4 regions of the Legionella nigrisilvae genome follow, and region 3 is predicted to be linked to each of the others. Evidence: riboswitches for the same ligand, from Rfam matches in the RefSeq annotation. Region 3 holds a riboswitch; each other region holds the start of a gene.

Region 1 (7,362 bases), on a different contig from region 3:
AAGTCCTGCTGCTGCATTACTGCAATTATTAAAAAATCCTTCTGCCTCGAATAATGTCACTTGCCAGCCTTCGTTTTTTAAACGTAAAGCTAATAAACATCCCATAACTCCAGCACCAACAACAGCAACGTTTTTCATTTAATGAATCACTTTTCAATATTACAGCCTGAGTGCAGCCGCACATAGGCTGCATCCTTAATTTCATTCACTAACACAACATGCAATGGGTTCTAGGTCAGAATGAGGAGTTTTAGGAAGGAACTCATTTGTATAACAAGAATTAACCGCAAAAGACTCATTGATAATTCCCAAATGCTTGCCGAACCGCTCTACCTTATTCCAATCACGCTCCACATTTAAAAGCGTGCGCGAGAAAAAAGGTAAACTACGGATGAAAATTGTATGGTACATAGGAGTTCTTAATTGAGGCTTTGCCCTACATAAAAGTTCATAGGCTTCGTCGGGATTTTCGGTGGTAAAGGCCGCACCACGTTGGGTGGCATTGAGAAATCCTTTAAGAAGTTCTGGTTTTTTTAACATGCGTTCTGGCACAATAAATTGAATGGAGCAAAAACAACAACAGCCTAATCCGGCAAGCTGATCGATACGCAGAAATACCGTTTCACCTCGTAAATGTTCTAACTCAACTTTCTGAAAATTAATAAAACCAATTCCTGTATCTATGAGGTCACGACAAATAGCATCAGTAACATTCATGCCGATGCGAACTGTTTCATAACTTGAAGGATCAATCCCAGCTAAAGTTGCCAAATTATCAATAATGATTTTGCCAAACTCACCAATATAACCAACTCGTTTACCAACAATATCCTGAAAAGATTGAATGCCACTGGATTTAAGGGCAATGAGTCCAGTAGGAGGTTCATCCAATAATGTACCAATTGAGGTAACAGCATAGCCTTTTGCACGAGCAGCTAAGGTATGAATCATAGCTTTGACCCCAAAATCAACATGCCCCATTCCCACAATTTCGGTTACATCGCTAGGATCGCTTGGCTCTAAAATCGCCAGCTTAATACCCTCCTGTTGATAATAACCTAACGCATGGGCAACAAAGATGGGGGTATGATAAGGGTTTGCATACCAATTAAGTAGTAAGGTAGTTCTCGTAGATAACGCGCTCATGCCATAGCTCCTTGTATTAATAAATAAAATAGGATGGCTAGAGGTATCGCGCTAAGACTTAATAGAAGAAAGAATCTGTATTCCGCGAGTCGTAAAACTTAACAGAGCCCCCATCATTTGGATACAAAGTACTCTGAAATTAACTGGCTTAAATAATACAGATTTAAGGCGTTCTTACGCTGGTATGAACCAGATCAAGTTCAACGGGTATTTCTCAGTCGTTAATAACGACACCCCGCGCCATCAAATTGTCCGTAATGCTATCGGGTATGGAAAAAACTGTCAAACATTATTAGATACCCCACTCATCCGCTTACGGACACTTTCTCTCCAAAAGGAAGCAGGGAACATAGCTCCCCACTCCCCTTCTCATGAAAATACATCTTTATGGCAGTGAGGGTTAAAGTGACGGGTTAAAGATCAACAACTAGAATCATAAATTTTGCACATAAAACACATTATGTTGAATCAAAAATCGCTGACATAATAAAGGAGTATGATGCAACAGATGGTGTAAATAAGCCCGGGTAAATTGTTGCGAGCATGTAGGACAAACACAGTTCGCATCGATCATTTCAAAGTCCATTGCTGCTTTTGAATCCATTAGGTCCACAGTGCCAGTGTGGCTGTACACTCTTCCTTGTGTAGCTGCTTGTGCTGGCTCATCCGTCTCAATAAATTCTATCCCCTGTTGAAGCAAGCCCTGGATTAACTCAGAATCAAAACAGCCCGCTACATAACGAGGGATATTGGCCCATTGGTCTAATTTTGCACCATTCGGTTCATTCAAAATTTTAAAATAAACCCCATGGGGTAGAATAACCGTATGCTTTTCTAAGTCATCACTATGAAGAAAGGGGATGATATCCTCATTCCAATTATCCCAAATTTGTGGAAAATCACGCATGATATTTTGGGGCAAGAGTATTGCGTTAGGCTTAAGATGCTTGATTAGTTCGATAAGTTCCTCAGCGGTCAATTTGATTCGAGAACCATCATAAGGAGACTTGAGAACATAAACTTTTTCTTTATTGGCAACAAGTGAGGCGGCATTGATTATCATCACCCCTGGACATGCCAGATAATGCGCTAAATTAGATATTTTTTTAAGTACATTTTGACCAGGCTTATACAACAAACTTTCTAAGGAATAAGATGCTGCGGTAACCTTTGCCTCTTGCCAATTGGCCGTTGTGAGGCACAAACCGGCCTCTGAAGTTAAAACAGGGATAAAATTTTGTATTGCAGCCAACATTCCTGATCTCCTGATTTACAGCAATAAACTGGTGTCGCCATAACTAAAAAACCTGTATCTTTTTTCAATTGCTTCCTGGTAAAGCATCATTGCTTGTTTATGGCCAATAAATGCTGAAACGAGCATTAATAAAGTAGACTCGGGCAAGTGAAAATTAGTCATTAATCCATCGCAAATCTTAAACTCATATCCTGGGTAAATAAAGATATCTGTGTCTTTATTACAGGGCGTCAGTGTTCCATTTTGTGCAGCACTCTCAAGACTACGCAAAGCGGTTGTACCTACTGCAATTACACGATTTCCAGCAGCCTTCGTGAGGTGTACTGCCTCACACAATTCAGCACTTATTGTAAAGTGCTCACTATGCATTTTATGATCTTTGATATTATCACATCGAACCGGTCTAAATGTTCCTGCTCCTACATGTAACGTAAGATAGGCTACACTAACTCCTCTTGAACGTATGCTTGATAATACGTGTTCATCAAAATGTAAACCTGCTGTGGGAGCTGCCACAGATCCTTCATATTTTGCATAAACGGTTTGATAACGATTCTGATCCAAAATTTCATCATTTCGGGTAATATAGGGGGGTAATGGAATATGTCCTATTCCATTTAATAAATTCAAGACATCCATATCAGTTTGACAAAGAAATAAATCATCATCTCGATCGATCACTTTAATTTCTTTATTCTGCTCTAACTTGATAATTGAGCCCGCCTTCAACGCTTTACTGGCTTTAATATGAGCGAGAAAAGTAGACTCGCTAGTAATCCGTTCAACCAATAACTCTACTTTTCCACCTGTAGTTTTATGGCCATAAAGTCTGGCTGGTATGACCTTGGAATCATTCATTACCAATAAATCGCCAGGATTTAAAAAATCTGCTATTTCACGAAACTGATAATGACCATATTCACCATTCTGTCGGTTATAGATTAAAAGACGTGAGTCACTGCGATTAGCCAATGGATACTGCGCAATGAGTTCTGGGGGTAAGTCAAAGTAAAAATCCTGTTTATTCATAGAGCAACCTGAAAATAAATTGCCGCTATTATACACGGATTACAAGCATTCATCATCCCCGATGAATAAAAGAATATTTACATTGTATTAGAGGTTCCCAGGATAATATAATTACTCTTTTTTTGCGCAATTGTAACCCTTCAATTTCAGCATCAAACAGTTTGTTGTGTTGAGTTTTTGTAATTGAGCTCGTTTTGTTCTAAAACCAAACGATTCTGTTTCATCTAGCTGCCCTATTAGAATAGTTTGCTCTGGAATTCTCCTCATACGGGAAAATGGCTCTATAGAGCATTCCTTTAGAGGGGGAAAGAATTTTATTCTGATCGGAGTAGGGATTTTATTTTAGTTTTTGGGTTCAACCACGAACCCAAAAACTGCAATCTAGTTTTAATTAGGGAAATTCACGCAAGTAATATCACTTGGTCGCTATTTTTTTATATTATAGCTAGTAAAAGAGGTCTGTGAATCTAAGAGATGAAGATCGGGCAATTCAGTAGAATCAGCTAACACATTTTTATAATGAATCGGATTTCTTTCGTTCCTTGAGGTCGCAGTATTTCCAGGTGTAAACACATTACCCATATCCGAATAAGAACCTGTTATACCCATACTTTCGCCCTGTTTTTCAGAACTTGGAGAGATTGATGAACGAGTTCTCATTGCTGCTTTAACTCCCATTCCAGCCAACCCACCGATGAGCAAAAATGGTGACCAGAGAACTGCACCTACAGATTTTATAATTCCTTTAAAAGTTAATCCATCATCATTAACCACTCGCGATTTAATCATCTCGAACACATTTTTATTGCTGTCGTAACATTCTTTAGCACTAGAGTATATAGAGACCAAACCTAAAGCCCCATATAAAACAAGTCCACCAAGCCCAAAAGTTGCCAGATTCAAACCAAGTGCACCTGCAGCACCCGCTCCTGCAATTCCTGCGGTAGTTGAGGCTGCAGTAAATCCCATAGTAAGCTTGAATATTAGTGCAATGATAAAAATAGGAAGAAGCACCAAACTACCTACGAGTACTACTCCAGGACCACCAGAATAGTAATGCTGACGATAAGGGGAAGGAGAAACTACTGCAATTTGAGGACGCCGGGATGTCACCTGAACAGTAGGGCTATAAGGGGTAGTGACCACTGGCGGGTACAATGGGGTACGCGAAGCGTGATTGTGATGATGGGAGCCCCCTGAATGAACACCAGTAACTTGATTATGGTGATGATGGTTTTTATATGACACTTTATTCTCCTTTTTCTTTTTATTAAATTCCAAAATTTGAAGCAAGAAGTATAAAAAAGAAAACTTAAGGTTTTATTAATAAGACCCATGAACCTTTACAAAAAAATTACATTTCTTTACAAAGATCATATGATGACTAATAGAAAAACAGCTAGTATCCAAATTAAACCGCTCGCAACATAAGGATGTTCATATCCTTTAAAATTTTTTCTTCGGTAGAACACATCAAAAATAAGTACCGGGACAACGGAAAGAAAAGTTAGCATAAATACCAAAACTAATGAGACCGCCCCCTTCTGAAAAGGCATTATACGCACTATTAAATTTAATACATCTTGTAATAGTTCATGAGCGTAAAATATTCCCCATAAAACCCAAAAATTATAAGTATAGAGGAGCCAGGAGGCAGCAAACATGGGTATAATTAATTTGGCACCTTTTATAGCAAAGAGTTTGTTAAAGGCTTTGATAAATTCTTCTGAAAAGAACACTATAATTGAACTTAACAGAACAACCAAAGCTAATGTTACTAACATTTATCTGTTCCCTTTCTCAACATCTTCTAATACCTCCCAACGTTCATAAAGTTGGGTTAATAACATTTCATCTTCAGCCAATCCTTGATTAATTTTTGCAATCATCTGAGCATCTTGTTGGTAAAATTTAGGATCAGCCATTTTTAAATGTAACTCTGCTATTTTTGCTTCCAATAACTCTATTTTCTGGGGTAATTGCGCAAGCTCTCGTTGCTCATTGAAACTTAATTTATTTGTTGGCGTAGTTCGTTTGACACTCGGTGCTTTTGTTGCCTGATCACGCTGTTGTTGTTTCTTATGCATTTTATATTCATCATAACCCCCAACAAACTCTTTAAATTGCCCTGCTTCCTCATAAACCAGAACACTGGTAACCACCTGATTAATAAAAGCCCTATCGTGGCTAATTAATATTAATGTTCCAGGGTACTCCCCTAACATGTCTTCTAGAAGTTCTAATGTTTCAATATCTAAATCATTAGTGGGTTCATCCATCACGAGCAGATTAACTGGTTTTGCAAAGAGTTTTGCGAGTAATAACCTATTTCTTTCTCCACCAGAAAGGACCGAAACTGGTTGATTAAACCGCTCGGATGAAAATAAAAATTCACGCAAGTAACTGGCCACATGCTTTTGTTTGCCGTTAATTGTTACATAATCGGCCCCATCACCCACATTAAACATGACGGTTTGATCTTCATGTAATTGCCGACGTAGTTGATCAAAATAAGCAACGCTCAGGGACGTACCAAGTTTTATCTCGCCAGAGTCTGGCTGCAGCTCTCCAAGCAATAGTCGTACTAAAGTCGTTTTACCACACCCGTTAGGGCCAATTATTCCCAGTTTATCGCCTCGAGTCAGCAATAAGGAAAAATCACGTAAAATCGTTTTATCTCCTAGGGTGTAATTAACATGGTTTGCTTCAATCACGACCGAACCTGAACGAGTTACATCAAGGGTGAATGCTTTAACCTTCCCCACTTGATTTCGACGTGCTTTATATTCTTCACGCAATGCTTTCAAGGCACGAACTCGCCCTTCATTTCGAGTACGCCGTGCTTTGATTCCTGTACGAATCCATACCTCCTCCTCGGCTAGCTTTTTATCAAATAAATTATTTTGCTTTTGTTCGCTTAGACGAATGGACTCTCTTCTGTCCAGGTATGTTTCATAATCACAGTCATGCTGGTACAACTTCCCTCTATCTATTTCTACAATCCGATTAGTGACTTGACTTAAAAACTCCCGATCGTGAGTGACTAACAACACCGATCCTTTGAAACTTTTCAAATAAGATTCTAACCATTCAATTGCTTCAATATCTAAATGGTTGGTCGGTTCATCCAATAATAATAAATCTGGGGTGGCGATTAGCGCAGCTCCTAAAAGCACGCGTCGTTTCATGCCACCTGAGAGGTTATTCATACGCTCTCGAGTGTCTATGCCTAAACGACTGGCCATGGTCTCAATGTGCGGCAATTTGTCCCAAGCATGTAAAGTATCCATTTGTTGTTGGCATGCGGCTAATTTATCCATATCTCCCGATTGGGATAATTCATTAAAACGGCATAAAACCTCTCCTACTTCACCAAGGCTTTTTACGAGGAAATGGTAGACGGACTCTTCTTCTGCAATTGGAACTTCCTGCGTTAATCCAGCAACACGCAATCCAGAAAGTTGCTGGATTTGACCGCTATCAGGAATCAAATCCCCTTGCAGCAGTTTAAGAAGTGTAGATTTACCTGCTCCATTTCGTCCAACTAAGGCAATACGATCCTGTGGTTGAATCTGCCAATCTGCATTATCCAATAACTGATTACCCGCAATATTGAGGGACACGCCATGAAGGGAAATTATACTCATACACTAACTCTGACTTTTAAAATATGTAGCCGGGAAGCGAAGCGGTGTTCGGTTTTCTTATTATTGATTCCCGGATTGCCGTTTGGTCTTCACCAGGCTACTTGTAAATGAATTACTTCGAAGATAAAACCATTATACCATCCATCTCAACTTGAGCGCCACGTGGTAATGCAGAAACTCCTATCGCAGCACGTGCTGGATAAGGTGCCGCAAAATAACGACTCATTGCTTCATTAATTAATGGAAAATGACGCAAATCTGTAAGATACACATTCAATTTCGCAA
Region 2 (7,362 bases), on a different contig from region 3:
TCCTCGGTAGAGAATCTCTCTTCAATTTTGATTGCAGCAGGCCGATTCTCGATTTGAAATCGCTGTGTTGGCAACAGACCCAAGCCGCGAAAAGTTTTTTTATCTGCTTCATTATCCGTGTTGCACCACACAACGCTCATAATGCGGTCTCCTGATGCCAAAATGGCGTATCGATTAAAGGGGTACACGATTGTGCCGTAATTCGTTCAGGCATAAGGCCTGCTTCAAAAGCAGAACGTCCTGCGATGACTGCATGTGAAAAAGCTTCAGCCATGGTTACTGGATGAATCGATGAGGCCACCGCGCTATTTAATAAGACCGCATCAAAACCTAATTCCAGAATCCGTGTGGCATGAGAAGGTTTCCCGATTCCTGCATCGACAATCAGAGTAATATCAGATAATCGTTGGCGTAAGGTCTCCAATGCAAAGGGGTTTAGCAAGCCTTTTCCAGAACCTATAGGAGCGGCCCAAGGCATCAAAATCCTACATCCGCAATCAACTAATCGCTGACATAAAACTAAATCCTCCGTACAATAAGGGAATACTTCAAATCCTCGTTTCACTAATTCAGTAGCCGCATGCAGCAATTCAAAAGGCTCGGGTTGTAAACTGTAATCATCTCCTATTACTTCCAATTTAATCCAGGAAGTTTGAAATAATTCACGTGCCATTTCGGCTGTAGTAATAGCAGTTTGTGCGTCACGACAGCCCGCAGTATTAGGCAGTATATGGCAACCCAAAGAACGTACAGTCTGCCAAAATAAATCTCCCCCCATATTACAAGGCATTTGCCGTTTTAAAGACACCGTAATTACGTTCGTTTTAGAGGCTCGAACAGCCTCGGTCATTACCTCAAGTGATGGATAGCCTGCTGTACCTAGAAGTAATCGACTTGTTAACGGTTTATCTGCTAAATACCACATACCCTATCCTCCCTGCATCGGAACAATTAAATCAATACGGTCTCCTTCACACAATATAGTGTTGGAAAACATAGGCTTAGGAACGAACTGATTATTTATTGCTATTGCTACATGCGCAGCAATACCTTCGATTTGCTCAAGTAGTTCCTGTAAGGTACAAGATGAATCAAGAGTGAAGGATTTATCATTTATAAAAATGATCATGAATAAGCCTCCCAAAGCTCAGGGTAACAAAGGTCTTTTTGATTGCTCTTTAGTCCACGTAAAATCTCTTCTACTAATGCCGGAGCAATTAAATATCCATGCCGATAGAGTCCATTAACAGCAATAAATTGTTGGGCATATCTTATACGTGGCTGATGGTGGACTAAAGTCGGACGGCAATGTGTTACTGTCTTAATTATCCGTGCTTCAGCAAAACCTCTATGCACGTAGTAGGCAGCAGTTAATAATTCAAGTGTTGTACGCACCGAAATAGGACTGGAGTCTTCTGTTTCTAATTCGCTGGCGCCGATAAGGTAATAAGAGTTAGGACGAGGTGCAATATAAATATTATATCGTGGATGCAAAAGACGTATCGGCCTGTTTAATTGAACATCCGGTGCATACAGCCAAAGAAGTTCACCACGAAGCCCACGTAAATTTGGAAAAGTACTTTTGGCTCCAAGCCCTCTGCAATCAAAAACAAAATCAAATGGATAAAGCGCTCCTCCTGTTTCTATCTTGCCTGGATGCACCCAAGAAACAAAACTATAATCTCGCCAGATAACACCGCACTGACAAAGATGTTTTTTAAGTTCCTGCAACAAGGTCTGATTATCAAGTTGTGCTTCTTTGGGAAAATAATAAGCCATTTTTAAATGATTCAGTTCTGGTTCCAGTTGACTTAGTTCATTTTGAGGGAGCAACTGATAACAGGAATCGCTTAATTTATTTACAATTCTGGAACTAAATTGCTGCCATTCTGCTTTATCTTGGGGATGATGCACTACAAGAGATCCTTTTTGGCAAAAATATACGGGCACCTCTAACTGATTTAGAATGGACTCCCATAAAACGTCAACTGACTCCATACCCAAATTAAAAATCATTTGGTCCGCCTTATCGAGTTCAGACATGGGTGACAAAAGTCCTGCTGCTGCATTACTGCAATTATTAAAAAATCCTTCTGCCTCGAATAATGTCACTTGCCAGCCTTCGTTTTTTAAACGTAAAGCTAATAAACATCCCATAACTCCAGCACCAACAACAGCAACGTTTTTCATTTAATGAATCACTTTTCAATATTACAGCCTGAGTGCAGCCGCACATAGGCTGCATCCTTAATTTCATTCACTAACACAACATGCAATGGGTTCTAGGTCAGAATGAGGAGTTTTAGGAAGGAACTCATTTGTATAACAAGAATTAACCGCAAAAGACTCATTGATAATTCCCAAATGCTTGCCGAACCGCTCTACCTTATTCCAATCACGCTCCACATTTAAAAGCGTGCGCGAGAAAAAAGGTAAACTACGGATGAAAATTGTATGGTACATAGGAGTTCTTAATTGAGGCTTTGCCCTACATAAAAGTTCATAGGCTTCGTCGGGATTTTCGGTGGTAAAGGCCGCACCACGTTGGGTGGCATTGAGAAATCCTTTAAGAAGTTCTGGTTTTTTTAACATGCGTTCTGGCACAATAAATTGAATGGAGCAAAAACAACAACAGCCTAATCCGGCAAGCTGATCGATACGCAGAAATACCGTTTCACCTCGTAAATGTTCTAACTCAACTTTCTGAAAATTAATAAAACCAATTCCTGTATCTATGAGGTCACGACAAATAGCATCAGTAACATTCATGCCGATGCGAACTGTTTCATAACTTGAAGGATCAATCCCAGCTAAAGTTGCCAAATTATCAATAATGATTTTGCCAAACTCACCAATATAACCAACTCGTTTACCAACAATATCCTGAAAAGATTGAATGCCACTGGATTTAAGGGCAATGAGTCCAGTAGGAGGTTCATCCAATAATGTACCAATTGAGGTAACAGCATAGCCTTTTGCACGAGCAGCTAAGGTATGAATCATAGCTTTGACCCCAAAATCAACATGCCCCATTCCCACAATTTCGGTTACATCGCTAGGATCGCTTGGCTCTAAAATCGCCAGCTTAATACCCTCCTGTTGATAATAACCTAACGCATGGGCAACAAAGATGGGGGTATGATAAGGGTTTGCATACCAATTAAGTAGTAAGGTAGTTCTCGTAGATAACGCGCTCATGCCATAGCTCCTTGTATTAATAAATAAAATAGGATGGCTAGAGGTATCGCGCTAAGACTTAATAGAAGAAAGAATCTGTATTCCGCGAGTCGTAAAACTTAACAGAGCCCCCATCATTTGGATACAAAGTACTCTGAAATTAACTGGCTTAAATAATACAGATTTAAGGCGTTCTTACGCTGGTATGAACCAGATCAAGTTCAACGGGTATTTCTCAGTCGTTAATAACGACACCCCGCGCCATCAAATTGTCCGTAATGCTATCGGGTATGGAAAAAACTGTCAAACATTATTAGATACCCCACTCATCCGCTTACGGACACTTTCTCTCCAAAAGGAAGCAGGGAACATAGCTCCCCACTCCCCTTCTCATGAAAATACATCTTTATGGCAGTGAGGGTTAAAGTGACGGGTTAAAGATCAACAACTAGAATCATAAATTTTGCACATAAAACACATTATGTTGAATCAAAAATCGCTGACATAATAAAGGAGTATGATGCAACAGATGGTGTAAATAAGCCCGGGTAAATTGTTGCGAGCATGTAGGACAAACACAGTTCGCATCGATCATTTCAAAGTCCATTGCTGCTTTTGAATCCATTAGGTCCACAGTGCCAGTGTGGCTGTACACTCTTCCTTGTGTAGCTGCTTGTGCTGGCTCATCCGTCTCAATAAATTCTATCCCCTGTTGAAGCAAGCCCTGGATTAACTCAGAATCAAAACAGCCCGCTACATAACGAGGGATATTGGCCCATTGGTCTAATTTTGCACCATTCGGTTCATTCAAAATTTTAAAATAAACCCCATGGGGTAGAATAACCGTATGCTTTTCTAAGTCATCACTATGAAGAAAGGGGATGATATCCTCATTCCAATTATCCCAAATTTGTGGAAAATCACGCATGATATTTTGGGGCAAGAGTATTGCGTTAGGCTTAAGATGCTTGATTAGTTCGATAAGTTCCTCAGCGGTCAATTTGATTCGAGAACCATCATAAGGAGACTTGAGAACATAAACTTTTTCTTTATTGGCAACAAGTGAGGCGGCATTGATTATCATCACCCCTGGACATGCCAGATAATGCGCTAAATTAGATATTTTTTTAAGTACATTTTGACCAGGCTTATACAACAAACTTTCTAAGGAATAAGATGCTGCGGTAACCTTTGCCTCTTGCCAATTGGCCGTTGTGAGGCACAAACCGGCCTCTGAAGTTAAAACAGGGATAAAATTTTGTATTGCAGCCAACATTCCTGATCTCCTGATTTACAGCAATAAACTGGTGTCGCCATAACTAAAAAACCTGTATCTTTTTTCAATTGCTTCCTGGTAAAGCATCATTGCTTGTTTATGGCCAATAAATGCTGAAACGAGCATTAATAAAGTAGACTCGGGCAAGTGAAAATTAGTCATTAATCCATCGCAAATCTTAAACTCATATCCTGGGTAAATAAAGATATCTGTGTCTTTATTACAGGGCGTCAGTGTTCCATTTTGTGCAGCACTCTCAAGACTACGCAAAGCGGTTGTACCTACTGCAATTACACGATTTCCAGCAGCCTTCGTGAGGTGTACTGCCTCACACAATTCAGCACTTATTGTAAAGTGCTCACTATGCATTTTATGATCTTTGATATTATCACATCGAACCGGTCTAAATGTTCCTGCTCCTACATGTAACGTAAGATAGGCTACACTAACTCCTCTTGAACGTATGCTTGATAATACGTGTTCATCAAAATGTAAACCTGCTGTGGGAGCTGCCACAGATCCTTCATATTTTGCATAAACGGTTTGATAACGATTCTGATCCAAAATTTCATCATTTCGGGTAATATAGGGGGGTAATGGAATATGTCCTATTCCATTTAATAAATTCAAGACATCCATATCAGTTTGACAAAGAAATAAATCATCATCTCGATCGATCACTTTAATTTCTTTATTCTGCTCTAACTTGATAATTGAGCCCGCCTTCAACGCTTTACTGGCTTTAATATGAGCGAGAAAAGTAGACTCGCTAGTAATCCGTTCAACCAATAACTCTACTTTTCCACCTGTAGTTTTATGGCCATAAAGTCTGGCTGGTATGACCTTGGAATCATTCATTACCAATAAATCGCCAGGATTTAAAAAATCTGCTATTTCACGAAACTGATAATGACCATATTCACCATTCTGTCGGTTATAGATTAAAAGACGTGAGTCACTGCGATTAGCCAATGGATACTGCGCAATGAGTTCTGGGGGTAAGTCAAAGTAAAAATCCTGTTTATTCATAGAGCAACCTGAAAATAAATTGCCGCTATTATACACGGATTACAAGCATTCATCATCCCCGATGAATAAAAGAATATTTACATTGTATTAGAGGTTCCCAGGATAATATAATTACTCTTTTTTTGCGCAATTGTAACCCTTCAATTTCAGCATCAAACAGTTTGTTGTGTTGAGTTTTTGTAATTGAGCTCGTTTTGTTCTAAAACCAAACGATTCTGTTTCATCTAGCTGCCCTATTAGAATAGTTTGCTCTGGAATTCTCCTCATACGGGAAAATGGCTCTATAGAGCATTCCTTTAGAGGGGGAAAGAATTTTATTCTGATCGGAGTAGGGATTTTATTTTAGTTTTTGGGTTCAACCACGAACCCAAAAACTGCAATCTAGTTTTAATTAGGGAAATTCACGCAAGTAATATCACTTGGTCGCTATTTTTTTATATTATAGCTAGTAAAAGAGGTCTGTGAATCTAAGAGATGAAGATCGGGCAATTCAGTAGAATCAGCTAACACATTTTTATAATGAATCGGATTTCTTTCGTTCCTTGAGGTCGCAGTATTTCCAGGTGTAAACACATTACCCATATCCGAATAAGAACCTGTTATACCCATACTTTCGCCCTGTTTTTCAGAACTTGGAGAGATTGATGAACGAGTTCTCATTGCTGCTTTAACTCCCATTCCAGCCAACCCACCGATGAGCAAAAATGGTGACCAGAGAACTGCACCTACAGATTTTATAATTCCTTTAAAAGTTAATCCATCATCATTAACCACTCGCGATTTAATCATCTCGAACACATTTTTATTGCTGTCGTAACATTCTTTAGCACTAGAGTATATAGAGACCAAACCTAAAGCCCCATATAAAACAAGTCCACCAAGCCCAAAAGTTGCCAGATTCAAACCAAGTGCACCTGCAGCACCCGCTCCTGCAATTCCTGCGGTAGTTGAGGCTGCAGTAAATCCCATAGTAAGCTTGAATATTAGTGCAATGATAAAAATAGGAAGAAGCACCAAACTACCTACGAGTACTACTCCAGGACCACCAGAATAGTAATGCTGACGATAAGGGGAAGGAGAAACTACTGCAATTTGAGGACGCCGGGATGTCACCTGAACAGTAGGGCTATAAGGGGTAGTGACCACTGGCGGGTACAATGGGGTACGCGAAGCGTGATTGTGATGATGGGAGCCCCCTGAATGAACACCAGTAACTTGATTATGGTGATGATGGTTTTTATATGACACTTTATTCTCCTTTTTCTTTTTATTAAATTCCAAAATTTGAAGCAAGAAGTATAAAAAAGAAAACTTAAGGTTTTATTAATAAGACCCATGAACCTTTACAAAAAAATTACATTTCTTTACAAAGATCATATGATGACTAATAGAAAAACAGCTAGTATCCAAATTAAACCGCTCGCAACATAAGGATGTTCATATCCTTTAAAATTTTTTCTTCGGTAGAACACATCAAAAATAAGTACCGGGACAACGGAAAGAAAAGTTAGCATAAATACCAAAACTAATGAGACCGCCCCCTTCTGAAAAGGCATTATACGCACTATTAAATTTAATACATCTTGTAATAGTTCATGAGCGTAAAATATTCCCCATAAAACCCAAAAATTATAAGTATAGAGGAGCCAGGAGGCAGCAAACATGGGTATAATTAATTTGGCACCTTTTATAGCAAAGAGTTTGTTAAAGGCTTTGATAAATTCTTCTGAAAAGAACACTATAATTGAACTTAACAGAACAACCAAAGCTAATGTTACTAACATTTATCTGTTCCCTTTCTCAACATCTTCTAATACCTCCCAACGTTCATAAAGTTGGGTTAATAACATTTCATCTTCAGCCAATCCTTGATTAATTTT
Region 3 (7,362 bases):
ATGCAAAAAGTTGCTAATGAGCTCGAGGTCAGTATGGATTGGTTGTTTGGAAAAACCAAAGAAACCACTCATTAGTCACATTAACCTAGCCCGGGAGACAAAACTCCCGGGCTATTCATAAGAACCCATGGGCTAAGCTTTAACAGGAGTGACTCATGAGGCAAGACTCATACGGTATCCACCCCTTCATTGAGAATCAAGTTTTGAGTAAGACATAGAACCATAAAACTGGAAGCATAATAATTGCAAATACTAACGTTTACATGCACATGAAGTAGCATGTAAACGATGAATGAAGTGAGATGAAACAAATAATTTAATCGATTAGTTCCAATGAGGAACTTTCAGTGATGCCATAGGATTTATTTTGCATATCATGACAAACGATGATAAACATTCACTCCATGGTTAAAGACATCAACAGCGTTTGCAATCCTGGGAATTGTAGAGTTACCTGAAAAAAAGGCGATTCCTGCTTGTATTCCTCGGCCAACATTACCACCTATACCCAAATTGTTATATGAGTTAGGGGCGATTGCTTCTAATGCGTGAATTGCCACGTCGGGAAGATATTCAATTGCTGAGGCATCTGGATTAGTAAGATACTGAACCATAACTAAAGTTGCAATGATGGCATTGTAGCCACGATAGACAGTGAGCCAGTTCAAAAGGTTGTACGTAGATACAGATTGTGAGGGGGTTTGTTGTTGCTTTTCATAAGACATTATTAGTACTCCTAATTCGTGATCCAAAAAAATTATTCCTCGCGCCACATTATAAATTAAACAATATTTAAATCACATATTTAATAAAAAAGTATTTTAAGAACAATTATTTACTGAGCGTTACTGAGCGGAAACTCTTGGGCTAAAAAGTAATCAAAGAATAGTTGTATCCATCTTACATTTTAAAACTATTATTGGCTGAGGGGCTAAGCTTCATCCCATTAAGTATTTTTTCGAATACCTCATAATTATTGGAATGGGAATTGGTATTAATTATGGGAAAAAGTAGATGTTGAAAAAAATCGGCTCTTTTTTCGATTTCTTCGGCATAGGTCTCTGCTACAAGTTCAGGCTCATTTTTAAAAGCGCCACAACCCCAGGCACCCAGAACTGCATGGGTTTGTCCCACAAGGATTAAGGTATCCAGTTGAGCCGCAATTCGTCGGCGTAAATCTTCTCTATGTTCTTTTAATACACTAGGCTCTTGTGATTGCGATTCAGCAAAGTGCTCGGGCGCAGCGGATCTTAATTCATAAAAAGAAAAAATACTCTCTGAAGGGAGAAACGCATAACTTAATTCTGGACTGGATGTAAGTCCAGATCCTCCATAGTCATCTACCGTCGAAGGCAGCAATACTTCCGGACCTCTAAAACATATTCTAGGTTCTGCACTATGGAGGGTTTTATAAATATCTGCAGTATCTAATGTAGGACAACGTGCTTTTACAATATCGTACTCGAGTTGGGTCATCCTTTTTCTAGCTTCTACTAATGAGGCTCCTTCTTCAGTATATATAAACAGGTTTGAAGTCTTATCGAGTTTGACGATTTTATCCATCAATGAAAGTAAACATGAACTTCGGTGCCACATATTTTCTTCTTGAGCACTCCCACCTTCTAGGACAGCACCTCCGGGATATCGAGAATTTGCCATATTCAATACGGTGTAAATTACCGCATTTTTTTTGGTTGCTGTTAACGTGGCACTTCCCCAATCCTGATATTGGACTTCAACTTTCGGGTCAACCGAAGAAGCCACAGGTTTTAATTTTTTCCAACGTTCGAAATTACTAATTGCCGTTTTCTGTAAATCTAGATATTCCTTGGGAGTAGTTACTTTAATTATTGTTTCGTGGATACTATCATGGCGCCAAAGATTACCAGATAAGCTTCCTGTCAGAAGGTTGGGTCTATGTGAGGAGTGAACCTCATGAATGGTAGAATAAATGTCATTTGCAGATACACGACCTCTGAAAAATCTCAACCGACCTAACATAATCTAGATCCTTAACTTTTGTGCATATATCGCAATGGACTCCAGTTTTCCTTTGGTTATGCGGGCAATAAAATAATCAATAAGAGCATATATTTATCATAGTGTATCTAGTTTGGAATTCAAGAAGATCTTCTAAGTTTTCACTAGTATTCGTTGAAAGATAAGAATATTTGTTTTTCTTGAGCTTCGTCGTTTTATTAGAAAAAAAGCTGAAGAGAGGCCATAATATTTTTATCTATAATTTAATTCATTAAATGAGGTATATTAAAAGTTCATAAACAAGGAGTGTTTATTATGATAAGAAATTCCATAAAAAATTTGAGTGGTCTTGTCATTCTTTCTTTTTCAATTCAAGCCCTTGCCCATGATACGATTCGAGTGCATGTCAAAACGAATGAAAAGACAGCTGCTGCATTAGGATATACTGTAGATGGTAAAAAAGTAGGAGCTCGAGGAAAGTATTATGAAGGAAAAGGGCCGGCAAATAGAGAATATGTGTTTGGATTTAGGAAAAATTCGGCCTTTGGTCCCGACGTGCTATGCGGATCCCAAGTTCTAACTAAAGATAGTATTGTCACTTTAATTACTAAAGGTGATAGTTGCTCAATTGTAGTTAATTAAATAGGAACTGTAGAATTAGTTCATGCTTTATGATGTATTCAATGAAACATCATCGAGATGGAGTCTATCGGAATGATAGTGCTGCATCCTCGATCATTTGTTCATAAACCAAAACTAAAACTGAACCATGATGAACCTCCAAAACAATATCAGGTGTTTGAGCTCGATTAAAACATGAGGTTTGTCCTGGAAATGAAAGATGAGTATTATTGAGCTCCCATCGCAGACCAATTGAAGAGAGGATTGCTTCTGGTATTCCCATTAATGAAATTTTTGTATGGACTGGCAAGGAAAGATTAATCTTGGATTGTGCATTCAGCACAAATCCCCTTATCGGTGGTGCATATAAAAGACAGTTGGTCCCCATAAAGATATTCATGTTATTTAGTACATGATCCAAATGTCCCCCATTTACCCCAACCACAATAGCGGGTAATAAATCCTGGTCTTTTAAATAACCCAGGGCTTTTTGATAATCACTCCTGCTTTGATCCGGGATATGAAGAAAAGGGTGGTTTTTCAGAAGAGCTGGATGGACTGAATCTAAGTCCCCAGTGATTAATTGAGGACGAATTCCCTGTTCAAATAAACTATTTGCCGCGCCATCAGCTGCAATAATTGGCAAATTCATCGCAATGAAAAAAGATGAATCAGGTAAATTTCCATTGAGGCATAAAATGGATTGATACCCAGTTAAATTAATTACATCGTGTATCATAATGTCTTTTTAATAAAATAAGGAGCAAACTGACAATTAAACCCACTACATTAGAGCTGGTTACAAAAAATGAGTCGGTGCTACTTCCATATATGATCCAAGCTACTGAACAAATGAGGTAATTAATCAGCATAATCATGGAGAGATCTTGGGTTGATCGGGTTTTTAACGATTTGATAATTTGGGGTAATAAACCAATAAAGGAAGTAATAAAAGCAATCATACCTGAGAGCATAACAATAGACACATTTTCCTCCGCTCAGACGAATGAGATCAGGTTCAAAGGGTTGGTTTAATTCCTCTCAGCCATTAACGGGCACCCCCAATGTACAAAAATCATTCTAACATGAATCATGCGAATGCTGAAGGTCTATTTAGAATACGTGCGTTTTCGTTGTAGGTATACACCGAGACTCTTTGTGCAAAAGGTTTTGATTTCGTACTATTGTGCTCAACTTGACTTTCGTTTAATCAAAAAGCAATATTTTTTTATCTGTTCAAAGTGATTTTTTCTTAGGATAATGAGACCACGATGTCAGTTTGGTAAAAATTTTTTCCTCCAAATTGATATTAGAGTAGATCATTGATCCTTAAAGACTGGTTCCTTGAGGATGTTTTTTCAGATAAGGAATAAAAATGAAAAGAATTACATTGTTAATCATGGGATTGGCCCTAACGGGTGGAGCCATTGCGGAAAGTGGTCCCAAAGAGGAAGTCCGCCATATTGTGACACTCAATGGGCTTACTCAAGGAGATGGACGATATATTCGAACTGATGTTACAGAGAATGGTCAATATAAATATGGCTATTATTTTTGTGGAACCCGGCATAGCATAGTATATGGTGATATGGTGTTTGCGGATGAAGTAGGTGAGTCTTACCGTGTGGAACGATCGATTAAATTTTCGATTTGTCAGGATGAAACGTTAAGCGAATGTGAAGAATTTGCCTCGGACCATTTTACTATTTTTAAGAATAAAGAAGGTTATTTAGAAACCGATAGTCGTCCTGTCTTACCTATTAGTGTAGCCTCACTAAAAGACTCCTTTAAAGCATGTCAACCTAACCCAGAAGAAGATAATCGGATGAAAAAAGTAATTCATGCTGGGAGTAATTATTTGATTCGTAAAGGTTAATTGGAAATAGCGCTAGGAGGCGCAGCATACCCTTGGGAATTTTGCTACCATCTCCCGTAACATTCGGGATGTCTTAGGTCTTGCTGCGCTTATCAAAGCCTCAAGAAATCATGGCCGAAGGTCCCAAATTTTTTCTTAAACTTAGAGCAAAAATAGCGAGATTTTACTATAATGGCCCGCTTTCTTTTTTAAAATGAATATTATGTCCCAACCACGAACTTCGATTTTGCTAATTGGATTATTATCAGCCTTTTCCTTACTTACCTTTGACCTTTATCAACCTTCGCTGCCTTATATCACTAATGTTTTTGGTACCACTCATAGCTTAAGTCAATTAACCTTAAGTATTTATTTGCTTGTGTTTGGTGTGACCCAATTGATCTGGGGACCATTAATCGATCATTTTGGACGACGCCGTTTGTTACCAGGCAGCTTGTTCCTTGCTGTTCTTGCCAGTTTAATCTGTGCTTTTGCAACGAATATCTATGTACTCATTCTGGGACGCGCCTTACAAGGATTTGCTTTGTGTTGTGCGAATTTGATTGCTTTTTCAATATCTCGGGATTTTGAGGATACCATAGAGCGAGCTAAGGTTCTGTCCTATGTTTCGATGATTGTTTCAATATCACCTATTCTTGCTCCGGTATTGGGTTCACTGATTTTTACCTATTATGGTTGGCAGGCTAATTTCATATTAATGGCGGTAATTGGAATAACACTATTACTGCAATCGCGTAAAGGATTGTTTGAGTCTCCTTTTTGGAAACAACCTCAAGAATCTTTTATGGTTAATAAAGTAATTAAAGCCTACCAAGAGATCATTCCATCTCCCACTCTTTGGAGTGGTTCTTTTATTATGATGTTTAGTTTCGCAGCCGTAATGCTTTCGGTGATTAATTCGTCCTATATTATTATTGATCAATTTGGGTTTTCCCCTTTGGTATACGGTATTATTTTTATTATTAATGGCTTAAATATAATTGTGGGCAACTATTTAGGTATTTGGCTTCGTAAATATTTCAGCATGGCATCGACTATTTATCTTGGAGCTTGGTTTATTATTATTGGTGGGTTTGCGATGTTAGTGTGCGCAGCTTTTTATGAATTCAATTTGTATGCTCTATCTTTTGCATTAATTTGTAATTTAGGAATTAGCTTAGCTGCTCCTGCTACCATGTCCATCATGCTCGCAGATTATAAAGAAAATACCGGACTTGCACTGGCTATAATCCATACCGTGCGTATGTTTGGCTCATCGGTTTTAACAATCATAAGTGCCTATTTGCTAATGCAAACGCTAAATGCCTTGCCTTTAGGTTTAATTGTTTGTGGACTTGGTGCGCTTTATAGTTCTTGGCATTTTAATCGTCTAACAGCCGAATCGGATGACTCAGGATTGCGTGAGGCAGAAGCTGCCTAGTCTGCACGTTATTTACCCAAGGAAGACTCTGATTAAATTCATAATCCAGGATGTATAAAGTTCTTCTTATGTAATTCTTAGAATTTCAAGAGGTGCATGTGGTATCATTTTGTTTTCACACGTACTTATTGTAAAGAATGAAAATTAAAATTTTCTTTTATGGATTATTAGTAAATCTTCAAGTTTTTGCTGCTCCTCATTTTGTACCGGCGGAACCATCTTCGGCCAGTCAGTATGAGATCAACGGAGCTGCATTATGTTCAACTGCTAAAGAAACCCTGGCTTATTTAAATAAGGGCAACCATTATGATTCACGTGTTATTCATGAGGGTACTGTTTTCCCTGTACCCGTAGCACGAGTCAAAGCCACTTTAATATTCATTTGCCAACACCAAAACGAATTGAACAATCCTGCGTTTATAAAAAAACATTTTGATTTCGTTCGCTGGTATCCTGATCTGGAACAAGCGAAACCTTTGAAGAGAAAAAAATCACTTCTTGCTCATTTGCCCCAAGATAAAATTTTAATGACCAAATATTATGTACACCGTGCAAAGGCATCAACCCAGCCTAGCGCAGCCTATCCATTTGCTCTGTACGGACTTCCTCGAGATGAGGAATCATTAACAGTTGAAGAGGCCGATGCAAAACCCGAATTGACACGTTTCCACTATGGGAAGCAAGCTATATTAAAAGGTGCATTGACGAATAAGAATGTTCCTGTTTTGGCTTATTTTAACCGAGATGATCTAGAAGCGGCATTAATGCAGGGCACTCTGGTCGCAGATTTTGGCAAGAACCAGACAAAAATCTTTAATGTTCATCGTTGCAATAATATTGCATACGACAAAGCTAAAAACCCCTATCAACAAGAACGTTACTGGTATTTTAAAGGGGTAGCAGGAATTAAAGGGTATGGAAAAGACGCAGATCATAAAATTACAGTAAATCCAGAGGTCACTTTTGCCGCAGATCTTGAACATTTTGGTTTAGGGAAACTGTTGTTGATACAATACCCCGATCGAACAGGTAAAGTGGTGACCCGAGCTGGTATTTTTGCAGATACAGGTGGTGCATTCCAAAACAATTTATACCAAGTTGATTTTCTAGCAGGGAGTTATGCGGGGAGAGAGGAGTTCACCCAAGCAGCTCGTCATTTGCCCGATTATGTGGCTGCCTACTTTATGGTGTTGAAAAAATGAAAACTTTCATATTCTGCTCATTGTTTTTAAACTCTTTGGCCCATGCATTTTCGTGTTATGATCCGCAAGTTATCCATCAGAAACCTATCCAATTTAATAAACAACGAATTGCTTTAACACGCCAATATCAATTAGCTCATTATGGGATTGACTCTAATTCAATTGAAATTGAACCGAAAATGATCGTCTTGCATTGGACATGTATTTCTACGCTCAAGGCGACTTTTCGTGTTTTTGATTCGCCTACGTTCCCACAGAACTCA
Region 4 (7,362 bases), on a different contig from region 3:
ACACGCTTTCGAAAATTTGGACCGGGATCCTCTTTATCGGTTTGATAATTCGGATCGCGTTCAAGCCAAAGTGAGGTGTTTTTAAAATTCAAATATTCATTATGTCCAATAACATATTCTATTTCAGGATATTTCTTTTTGAGATAACACACTAAAAATGCATTGGCTTTAGTTTGGGCCTCAGTTAGATCATCCTTACCATCTATTCCGCCTATATTTTCAATGCCGATCGCATAATGGTTCAATCCAATAACATGTCTTGCCATCCAGTGTTCTGGCATGAGCTGATAAATACTTCCATCACGATCAACTAAAAAATGACTTGAGACATTCAAGGTACCCGGCAATTCTTTAATACGGGGTGAGTTCTGTGGGAACGTAGGCGAATCAAAAACACGAAAAGTCGCCTTGAGCGTAGAAATACATGTCCAATGCAAGACGATCATTTTCGGTTCAATTTCAATTGAATTAGAGTCAATCCCATAATGAGCTAATTGATATTGGCGTGTTAAAGCAATTCGTTGTTTATTAAATTGGATAGGTTTCTGATGGATAACTTGCGGATCATAACACGAAAATGCATGGGCCAAAGAGTTTAAAAACAATGAGCAGAATATGAAAGTTTTCATTTTTTCAACACCATAAAGTAGGCAGCCACATAATCGGGCAAATGACGAGCTGCTTGGGTGAACTCCTCTCTCCCCGCATAACTCCCTGCTAGAAAATCAACTTGGTATAAATTGTTTTGGAATGCACCACCTGTATCTGCAAAAATACCAGCTCGGGTCACCACTTTACCTGTTCGATCGGGGTATTGTATCAACAACAGTTTCCCTAAACCAAAATGTTCAAGATCTGCGGCAAAAGTGACCTCTGGATTTACTGTAATTTTATGATCTGCGTCTTTTCCATACCCTTTAATTCCTGCTACCCCTTTAAAATACCAGTAACGTTCTTGTTGATAGGGGTTTTTAGCTTTGTCGTATGCAATATTATTGCAACGATGAACATTAAAGATTTTTGTCTGGTTCTTGCCAAAATCTGCGACCAGAGTGCCCTGCATTAATGCCGCTTCTAGATCATCTCGGTTAAAATAAGCCAAAACAGGAACATTCTTATTCGTCAATGCACCTTTTAATATAGCTTGCTTCCCATAGTGGAAACGTGTCAATTCGGGTTTTGCATCGGCCTCTTCAACTGTTAATGATTCCTCATCTCGAGGAAGTCCGTACAGAGCAAATGGATAGGCTGCGCTAGGCTGGGTTGATGCCTTTGCACGGTGTACATAATATTTGGTCATTAAAATTTTATCTTGGGGCAAATGAGCAAGAAGTGATTTTTTTCTCTTCAAAGGTTTCGCTTGTTCCAGATCAGGATACCAGCGAACGAAATCAAAATGTTTTTTTATAAACGCAGGATTGTTCAATTCGTTTTGGTGTTGGCAAATGAATATTAAAGTGGCTTTGACTCGTGCTACGGGTACAGGGAAAACAGTACCCTCATGAATAACACGTGAATCATAATGGTTGCCCTTATTTAAATAAGCCAGGGTTTCTTTAGCAGTTGAACATAATGCAGCTCCGTTGATCTCATACTGACTGGCCGAAGATGGTTCCGCCGGTACAAAATGAGGAGCAGCAAAAACTTGAAGATTTACTAATAATCCATAAAAGAAAATTTTAATTTTCATTCTTTACAATAAGTACGTGTGAAAACAAAATGATACCACATGCACCTCTTGAAATTCTAAGAATTACATAAGAAGAACTTTATACATCCTGGATTATGAATTTAATCAGAGTCTTCCTTGGGTAAATAACGTGCAGACTAGGCAGCTTCTGCCTCACGCAATCCTGAGTCATCCGATTCGGCTGTTAGACGATTAAAATGCCAAGAACTATAAAGCGCACCAAGTCCACAAACAATTAAACCTAAAGGCAAGGCATTTAGCGTTTGCATTAGCAAATAGGCACTTATGATTGTTAAAACCGATGAGCCAAACATACGCACGGTATGGATTATAGCCAGTGCAAGTCCGGTATTTTCTTTATAATCTGCGAGCATGATGGACATGGTAGCAGGAGCAGCTAAGCTAATTCCTAAATTACAAATTAATGCAAAAGATAGAGCATACAAATTGAATTCATAAAAAGCTGCGCACACTAACATCGCAAACCCACCAATAATAATAAACCAAGCTCCAAGATAAATAGTCGATGCCATGCTGAAATATTTACGAAGCCAAATACCTAAATAGTTGCCCACAATTATATTTAAGCCATTAATAATAAAAATAATACCGTATACCAAAGGGGAAAACCCAAATTGATCAATAATAATATAGGACGAATTAATCACCGAAAGCATTACGGCTGCGAAACTAAACATCATAATAAAAGAACCACTCCAAAGAGTGGGAGATGGAATGATCTCTTGGTAGGCTTTAATTACTTTATTAACCATAAAAGATTCTTGAGGTTGTTTCCAAAAAGGAGACTCAAACAATCCTTTACGCGATTGCAGTAATAGTGTTATTCCAATTACCGCCATTAATATGAAATTAGCCTGCCAACCATAATAGGTAAAAATCAGTGAACCCAATACCGGAGCAAGAATAGGTGATATTGAAACAATCATCGAAACATAGGACAGAACCTTAGCTCGCTCTATGGTATCCTCAAAATCCCGAGATATTGAAAAAGCAATCAAATTCGCACAACACAAAGCAAATCCTTGTAAGGCGCGTCCCAGAATGAGTACATAGATATTCGTTGCAAAAGCACAGATTAAACTGGCAAGAACAGCAAGGAACAAGCTGCCTGGTAACAAACGGCGTCGTCCAAAATGATCGATTAATGGTCCCCAGATCAATTGGGTCACACCAAACACAAGCAAATAAATACTTAAGGTTAATTGACTTAAGCTATGAGTGGTACCAAAAACATTAGTGATATAAGGCAGCGAAGGTTGATAAAGGTCAAAGGTAAGTAAGGAAAAGGCTGATAATAATCCAATTAGCAAAATCGAAGTTCGTGGTTGGGACATAATATTCATTTTAAAAAAGAAAGCGGGCCATTATAGTAAAATCTCGCTATTTTTGCTCTAAGTTTAAGAAAAAATTTGGGACCTTCGGCCATGATTTCTTGAGGCTTTGATAAGCGCAGCAAGACCTAAGACATCCCGAATGTTACGGGAGATGGTAGCAAAATTCCCAAGGGTATGCTGCGCCTCCTAGCGCTATTTCCAATTAACCTTTACGAATCAAATAATTACTCCCAGCATGAATTACTTTTTTCATCCGATTATCTTCTTCTGGGTTAGGTTGACATGCTTTAAAGGAGTCTTTTAGTGAGGCTACACTAATAGGTAAGACAGGACGACTATCGGTTTCTAAATAACCTTCTTTATTCTTAAAAATAGTAAAATGGTCCGAGGCAAATTCTTCACATTCGCTTAACGTTTCATCCTGACAAATCGAAAATTTAATCGATCGTTCCACACGGTAAGACTCACCTACTTCATCCGCAAACACCATATCACCATATACTATGCTATGCCGGGTTCCACAAAAATAATAGCCATATTTATATTGACCATTCTCTGTAACATCAGTTCGAATATATCGTCCATCTCCTTGAGTAAGCCCATTGAGTGTCACAATATGGCGGACTTCCTCTTTGGGACCACTTTCCGCAATGGCTCCACCCGTTAGGGCCAATCCCATGATTAACAATGTAATTCTTTTCATTTTTATTCCTTATCTGAAAAAACATCCTCAAGGAACCAGTCTTTAAGGATCAATGATCTACTCTAATATCAATTTGGAGGAAAAAATTTTTACCAAACTGACATCGTGGTCTCATTATCCTAAGAAAAAATCACTTTGAACAGATAAAAAAATATTGCTTTTTGATTAAACGAAAGTCAAGTTGAGCACAATAGTACGAAATCAAAACCTTTTGCACAAAGAGTCTCGGTGTATACCTACAACGAAAACGCACGTATTCTAAATAGACCTTCAGCATTCGCATGATTCATGTTAGAATGATTTTTGTACATTGGGGGTGCCCGTTAATGGCTGAGAGGAATTAAACCAACCCTTTGAACCTGATCTCATTCGTCTGAGCGGAGGAAAATGTGTCTATTGTTATGCTCTCAGGTATGATTGCTTTTATTACTTCCTTTATTGGTTTATTACCCCAAATTATCAAATCGTTAAAAACCCGATCAACCCAAGATCTCTCCATGATTATGCTGATTAATTACCTCATTTGTTCAGTAGCTTGGATCATATATGGAAGTAGCACCGACTCATTTTTTGTAACCAGCTCTAATGTAGTGGGTTTAATTGTCAGTTTGCTCCTTATTTTATTAAAAAGACATTATGATACACGATGTAATTAATTTAACTGGGTATCAATCCATTTTATGCCTCAATGGAAATTTACCTGATTCATCTTTTTTCATTGCGATGAATTTGCCAATTATTGCAGCTGATGGCGCGGCAAATAGTTTATTTGAACAGGGAATTCGTCCTCAATTAATCACTGGGGACTTAGATTCAGTCCATCCAGCTCTTCTGAAAAACCACCCTTTTCTTCATATCCCGGATCAAAGCAGGAGTGATTATCAAAAAGCCCTGGGTTATTTAAAAGACCAGGATTTATTACCCGCTATTGTGGTTGGGGTAAATGGGGGACATTTGGATCATGTACTAAATAACATGAATATCTTTATGGGGACCAACTGTCTTTTATATGCACCACCGATAAGGGGATTTGTGCTGAATGCACAATCCAAGATTAATCTTTCCTTGCCAGTCCATACAAAAATTTCATTAATGGGAATACCAGAAGCAATCCTCTCTTCAATTGGTCTGCGATGGGAGCTCAATAATACTCATCTTTCATTTCCAGGACAAACCTCATGTTTTAATCGAGCTCAAACACCTGATATTGTTTTGGAGGTTCATCATGGTTCAGTTTTAGTTTTGGTTTATGAACAAATGATCGAGGATGCAGCACTATCATTCCGATAGACTCCATCTCGATGATGTTTCATTGAATACATCATAAAGCATGAACTAATTCTACAGTTCCTATTTAATTAACTACAATTGAGCAACTATCACCTTTAGTAATTAAAGTGACAATACTATCTTTAGTTAGAACTTGGGATCCGCATAGCACGTCGGGACCAAAGGCCGAATTTTTCCTAAATCCAAACACATATTCTCTATTTGCCGGCCCTTTTCCTTCATAATACTTTCCTCGAGCTCCTACTTTTTTACCATCTACAGTATATCCTAATGCAGCAGCTGTCTTTTCATTCGTTTTGACATGCACTCGAATCGTATCATGGGCAAGGGCTTGAATTGAAAAAGAAAGAATGACAAGACCACTCAAATTTTTTATGGAATTTCTTATCATAATAAACACTCCTTGTTTATGAACTTTTAATATACCTCATTTAATGAATTAAATTATAGATAAAAATATTATGGCCTCTCTTCAGCTTTTTTTCTAATAAAACGACGAAGCTCAAGAAAAACAAATATTCTTATCTTTCAACGAATACTAGTGAAAACTTAGAAGATCTTCTTGAATTCCAAACTAGATACACTATGATAAATATATGCTCTTATTGATTATTTTATTGCCCGCATAACCAAAGGAAAACTGGAGTCCATTGCGATATATGCACAAAAGTTAAGGATCTAGATTATGTTAGGTCGGTTGAGATTTTTCAGAGGTCGTGTATCTGCAAATGACATTTATTCTACCATTCATGAGGTTCACTCCTCACATAGACCCAACCTTCTGACAGGAAGCTTATCTGGTAATCTTTGGCGCCATGATAGTATCCACGAAACAATAATTAAAGTAACTACTCCCAAGGAATATCTAGATTTACAGAAAACGGCAATTAGTAATTTCGAACGTTGGAAAAAATTAAAACCTGTGGCTTCTTCGGTTGACCCGAAAGTTGAAGTCCAATATCAGGATTGGGGAAGTGCCACGTTAACAGCAACCAAAAAAAATGCGGTAATTTACACCGTATTGAATATGGCAAATTCTCGATATCCCGGAGGTGCTGTCCTAGAAGGTGGGAGTGCTCAAGAAGAAAATATGTGGCACCGAAGTTCATGTTTACTTTCATTGATGGATAAAATCGTCAAACTCGATAAGACTTCAAACCTGTTTATATATACTGAAGAAGGAGCCTCATTAGTAGAAGCTAGAAAAAGGATGACCCAACTCGAGTACGATATTGTAAAAGCACGTTGTCCTACATTAGATACTGCAGATATTTATAAAACCCTCCATAGTGCAGAACCTAGAATATGTTTTAGAGGTCCGGAAGTATTGCTGCCTTCGACGGTAGATGACTATGGAGGATCTGGACTTACATCCAGTCCAGAATTAAGTTATGCGTTTCTCCCTTCAGAGAGTATTTTTTCTTTTTATGAATTAAGATCCGCTGCGCCCGAGCACTTTGCTGAATCGCAATCACAAGAGCCTAGTGTATTAAAAGAACATAGAGAAGATTTACGCCGACGAATTGCGGCTCAACTGGATACCTTAATCCTTGTGGGACAAACCCATGCAGTTCTGGGTGCCTGGGGTTGTGGCGCTTTTAAAAATGAGCCTGAACTTGTAGCAGAGACCTATGCCGAAGAAATCGAAAAAAGAGCCGATTTTTTTCAACATCTACTTTTTCCCATAATTAATACCAATTCCCATTCCAATAATTATGAGGTATTCGAAAAAATACTTAATGGGATGAAGCTTAGCCCCTCAGCCAATAATAGTTTTAAAATGTAAGATGGATACAACTATTCTTTGATTACTTTTTAGCCCAAGAGTTTCCGCTCAGTAACGCTCAGTAAATAATTGTTCTTAAAATACTTTTTTATTAAATATGTGATTTAAATATTGTTTAATTTATAATGTGGCGCGAGGAATAATTTTTTTGGATCACGAATTAGGAGTACTAATAATGTCTTATGAAAAGCAACAACAAACCCCCTCACAATCTGTATCTACGTACAACCTTTTGAACTGGCTCACTGTCTATCGTGGCTACAATGCCATCATTGCAACTTTAGTTATGGTTCAGTATCTTACTAATCCAGATGCCTCAGCAATTGAATATCTTCCCGACGTGGCAATTCACGCATTAGAAGCAATCGCCCCTAACTCATATAACAATTTGGGTATAGGTGGTAATGTTGGCCGAGGAATACAAGCAGGAATCGCCTTTTTTTCAGGTAACTCTACAATTCCCAGGATTGCAAACGCTGTTGATGTCTTTAACCATGGAGTGAATGTTTATCATCGTTTGTCATGATATGCAAAATAA

The links. Region 3 has a riboswitch for thiamine pyrophosphate ahead of ACWTE2_RS05450 (SemiSWEET family sugar transporter). Riboswitches for the same ligand answer to the same signal wherever they lie in the genome.
Positions count from the first base shown of each region.
Region 1: another riboswitch for thiamine pyrophosphate. It lies ahead of ACWTE2_RS26505 (ABC transporter substrate-binding protein); the one in region 3 lies ahead of ACWTE2_RS05450 (SemiSWEET family sugar transporter).
Region 2: another riboswitch for thiamine pyrophosphate. It lies ahead of ACWTE2_RS09225 (ABC transporter substrate-binding protein); the one in region 3 lies ahead of ACWTE2_RS05450 (SemiSWEET family sugar transporter).
Region 4: another riboswitch for thiamine pyrophosphate. It lies ahead of ACWTE2_RS22720 (SemiSWEET family sugar transporter); the one in region 3 lies ahead of ACWTE2_RS05450 (SemiSWEET family sugar transporter).

Region 1 covers NZ_CDRUGZ020000041.1:103,922-111,283, forward strand. Annotated here, with positions in the region: gene ACWTE2_RS26500 (FAD-dependent oxidoreductase) at 1-138, opposite strand, end outside; gene ACWTE2_RS26505 (ABC transporter substrate-binding protein) at 202-1,146, opposite strand; TPP riboswitch at 1,301-1,394, opposite strand; gene ACWTE2_RS26510 (tRNA-guanine transglycosylase) at 1,580-2,401, opposite strand; gene queA (tRNA preQ1(34) S-adenosylmethionine ribosyltransferase-isomerase QueA) at 2,417-3,430, opposite strand; gene ACWTE2_RS26520 (hypothetical protein) at 3,857-4,678, opposite strand; gene ACWTE2_RS26525 (hypothetical protein) at 4,804-5,214, opposite strand; gene ACWTE2_RS26530 (ATP-binding cassette domain-containing protein) at 5,215-7,077, opposite strand; gene ACWTE2_RS26535 (Rid family detoxifying hydrolase) at 7,190-7,362, opposite strand, start outside.
Region 2 covers NZ_CDRUGZ020000020.1:101,870-109,231, forward strand. Annotated here, with positions in the region: gene thiE (thiamine phosphate synthase) at 1-140, opposite strand, end outside; gene ACWTE2_RS09210 (thiazole synthase) at 137-925, opposite strand; gene thiS (sulfur carrier protein ThiS) at 929-1,129, opposite strand; gene ACWTE2_RS09220 (FAD-dependent oxidoreductase) at 1,126-2,190, opposite strand; gene ACWTE2_RS09225 (ABC transporter substrate-binding protein) at 2,254-3,198, opposite strand; TPP riboswitch at 3,353-3,446, opposite strand; gene ACWTE2_RS09230 (tRNA-guanine transglycosylase) at 3,632-4,453, opposite strand; gene queA (tRNA preQ1(34) S-adenosylmethionine ribosyltransferase-isomerase QueA) at 4,469-5,482, opposite strand; gene ACWTE2_RS09240 (hypothetical protein) at 5,909-6,730, opposite strand; gene ACWTE2_RS09245 (hypothetical protein) at 6,856-7,266, opposite strand; gene ACWTE2_RS09250 (ATP-binding cassette domain-containing protein) at 7,267-7,362, opposite strand, start outside.
Region 3 covers NZ_CDRUGZ020000019.1:70,854-78,215, reverse strand. Annotated here, with positions in the region: gene ACWTE2_RS05475 (hypothetical protein) at 1-75, shown strand, start outside; gene ACWTE2_RS05470 (hypothetical protein) at 375-725, opposite strand; gene ACWTE2_RS05465 (poly(ADP-ribose) glycohydrolase domain-containing protein) at 901-2,001, opposite strand; gene ACWTE2_RS05460 (hypothetical protein) at 2,296-2,622, shown strand; gene ACWTE2_RS05455 (thiamine diphosphokinase) at 2,687-3,340, opposite strand; gene ACWTE2_RS05450 (SemiSWEET family sugar transporter) at 3,321-3,587, opposite strand; TPP riboswitch at 3,574-3,674, opposite strand; gene ACWTE2_RS05445 (hypothetical protein) at 3,977-4,477, shown strand; gene ACWTE2_RS05440 (multidrug effflux MFS transporter) at 4,680-5,897, shown strand; gene ACWTE2_RS05435 (hypothetical protein) at 6,035-7,099, shown strand; gene ACWTE2_RS05430 (N-acetylmuramoyl-L-alanine amidase) at 7,096-7,362, shown strand, end outside.
Region 4 covers NZ_CDRUGZ020000038.1:70,492-77,853, forward strand. Annotated here, with positions in the region: gene ACWTE2_RS22700 (N-acetylmuramoyl-L-alanine amidase) at 1-629, opposite strand, end outside; gene ACWTE2_RS22705 (hypothetical protein) at 626-1,690, opposite strand; gene ACWTE2_RS22710 (multidrug effflux MFS transporter) at 1,828-3,045, opposite strand; gene ACWTE2_RS22715 (hypothetical protein) at 3,248-3,748, opposite strand; TPP riboswitch at 4,051-4,151, shown strand; gene ACWTE2_RS22720 (SemiSWEET family sugar transporter) at 4,138-4,404, shown strand; gene ACWTE2_RS22725 (thiamine diphosphokinase) at 4,385-5,038, shown strand; gene ACWTE2_RS22730 (hypothetical protein) at 5,103-5,429, opposite strand; gene ACWTE2_RS22735 (poly(ADP-ribose) glycohydrolase domain-containing protein) at 5,724-6,824, shown strand; gene ACWTE2_RS22740 (hypothetical protein) at 7,000-7,350, shown strand.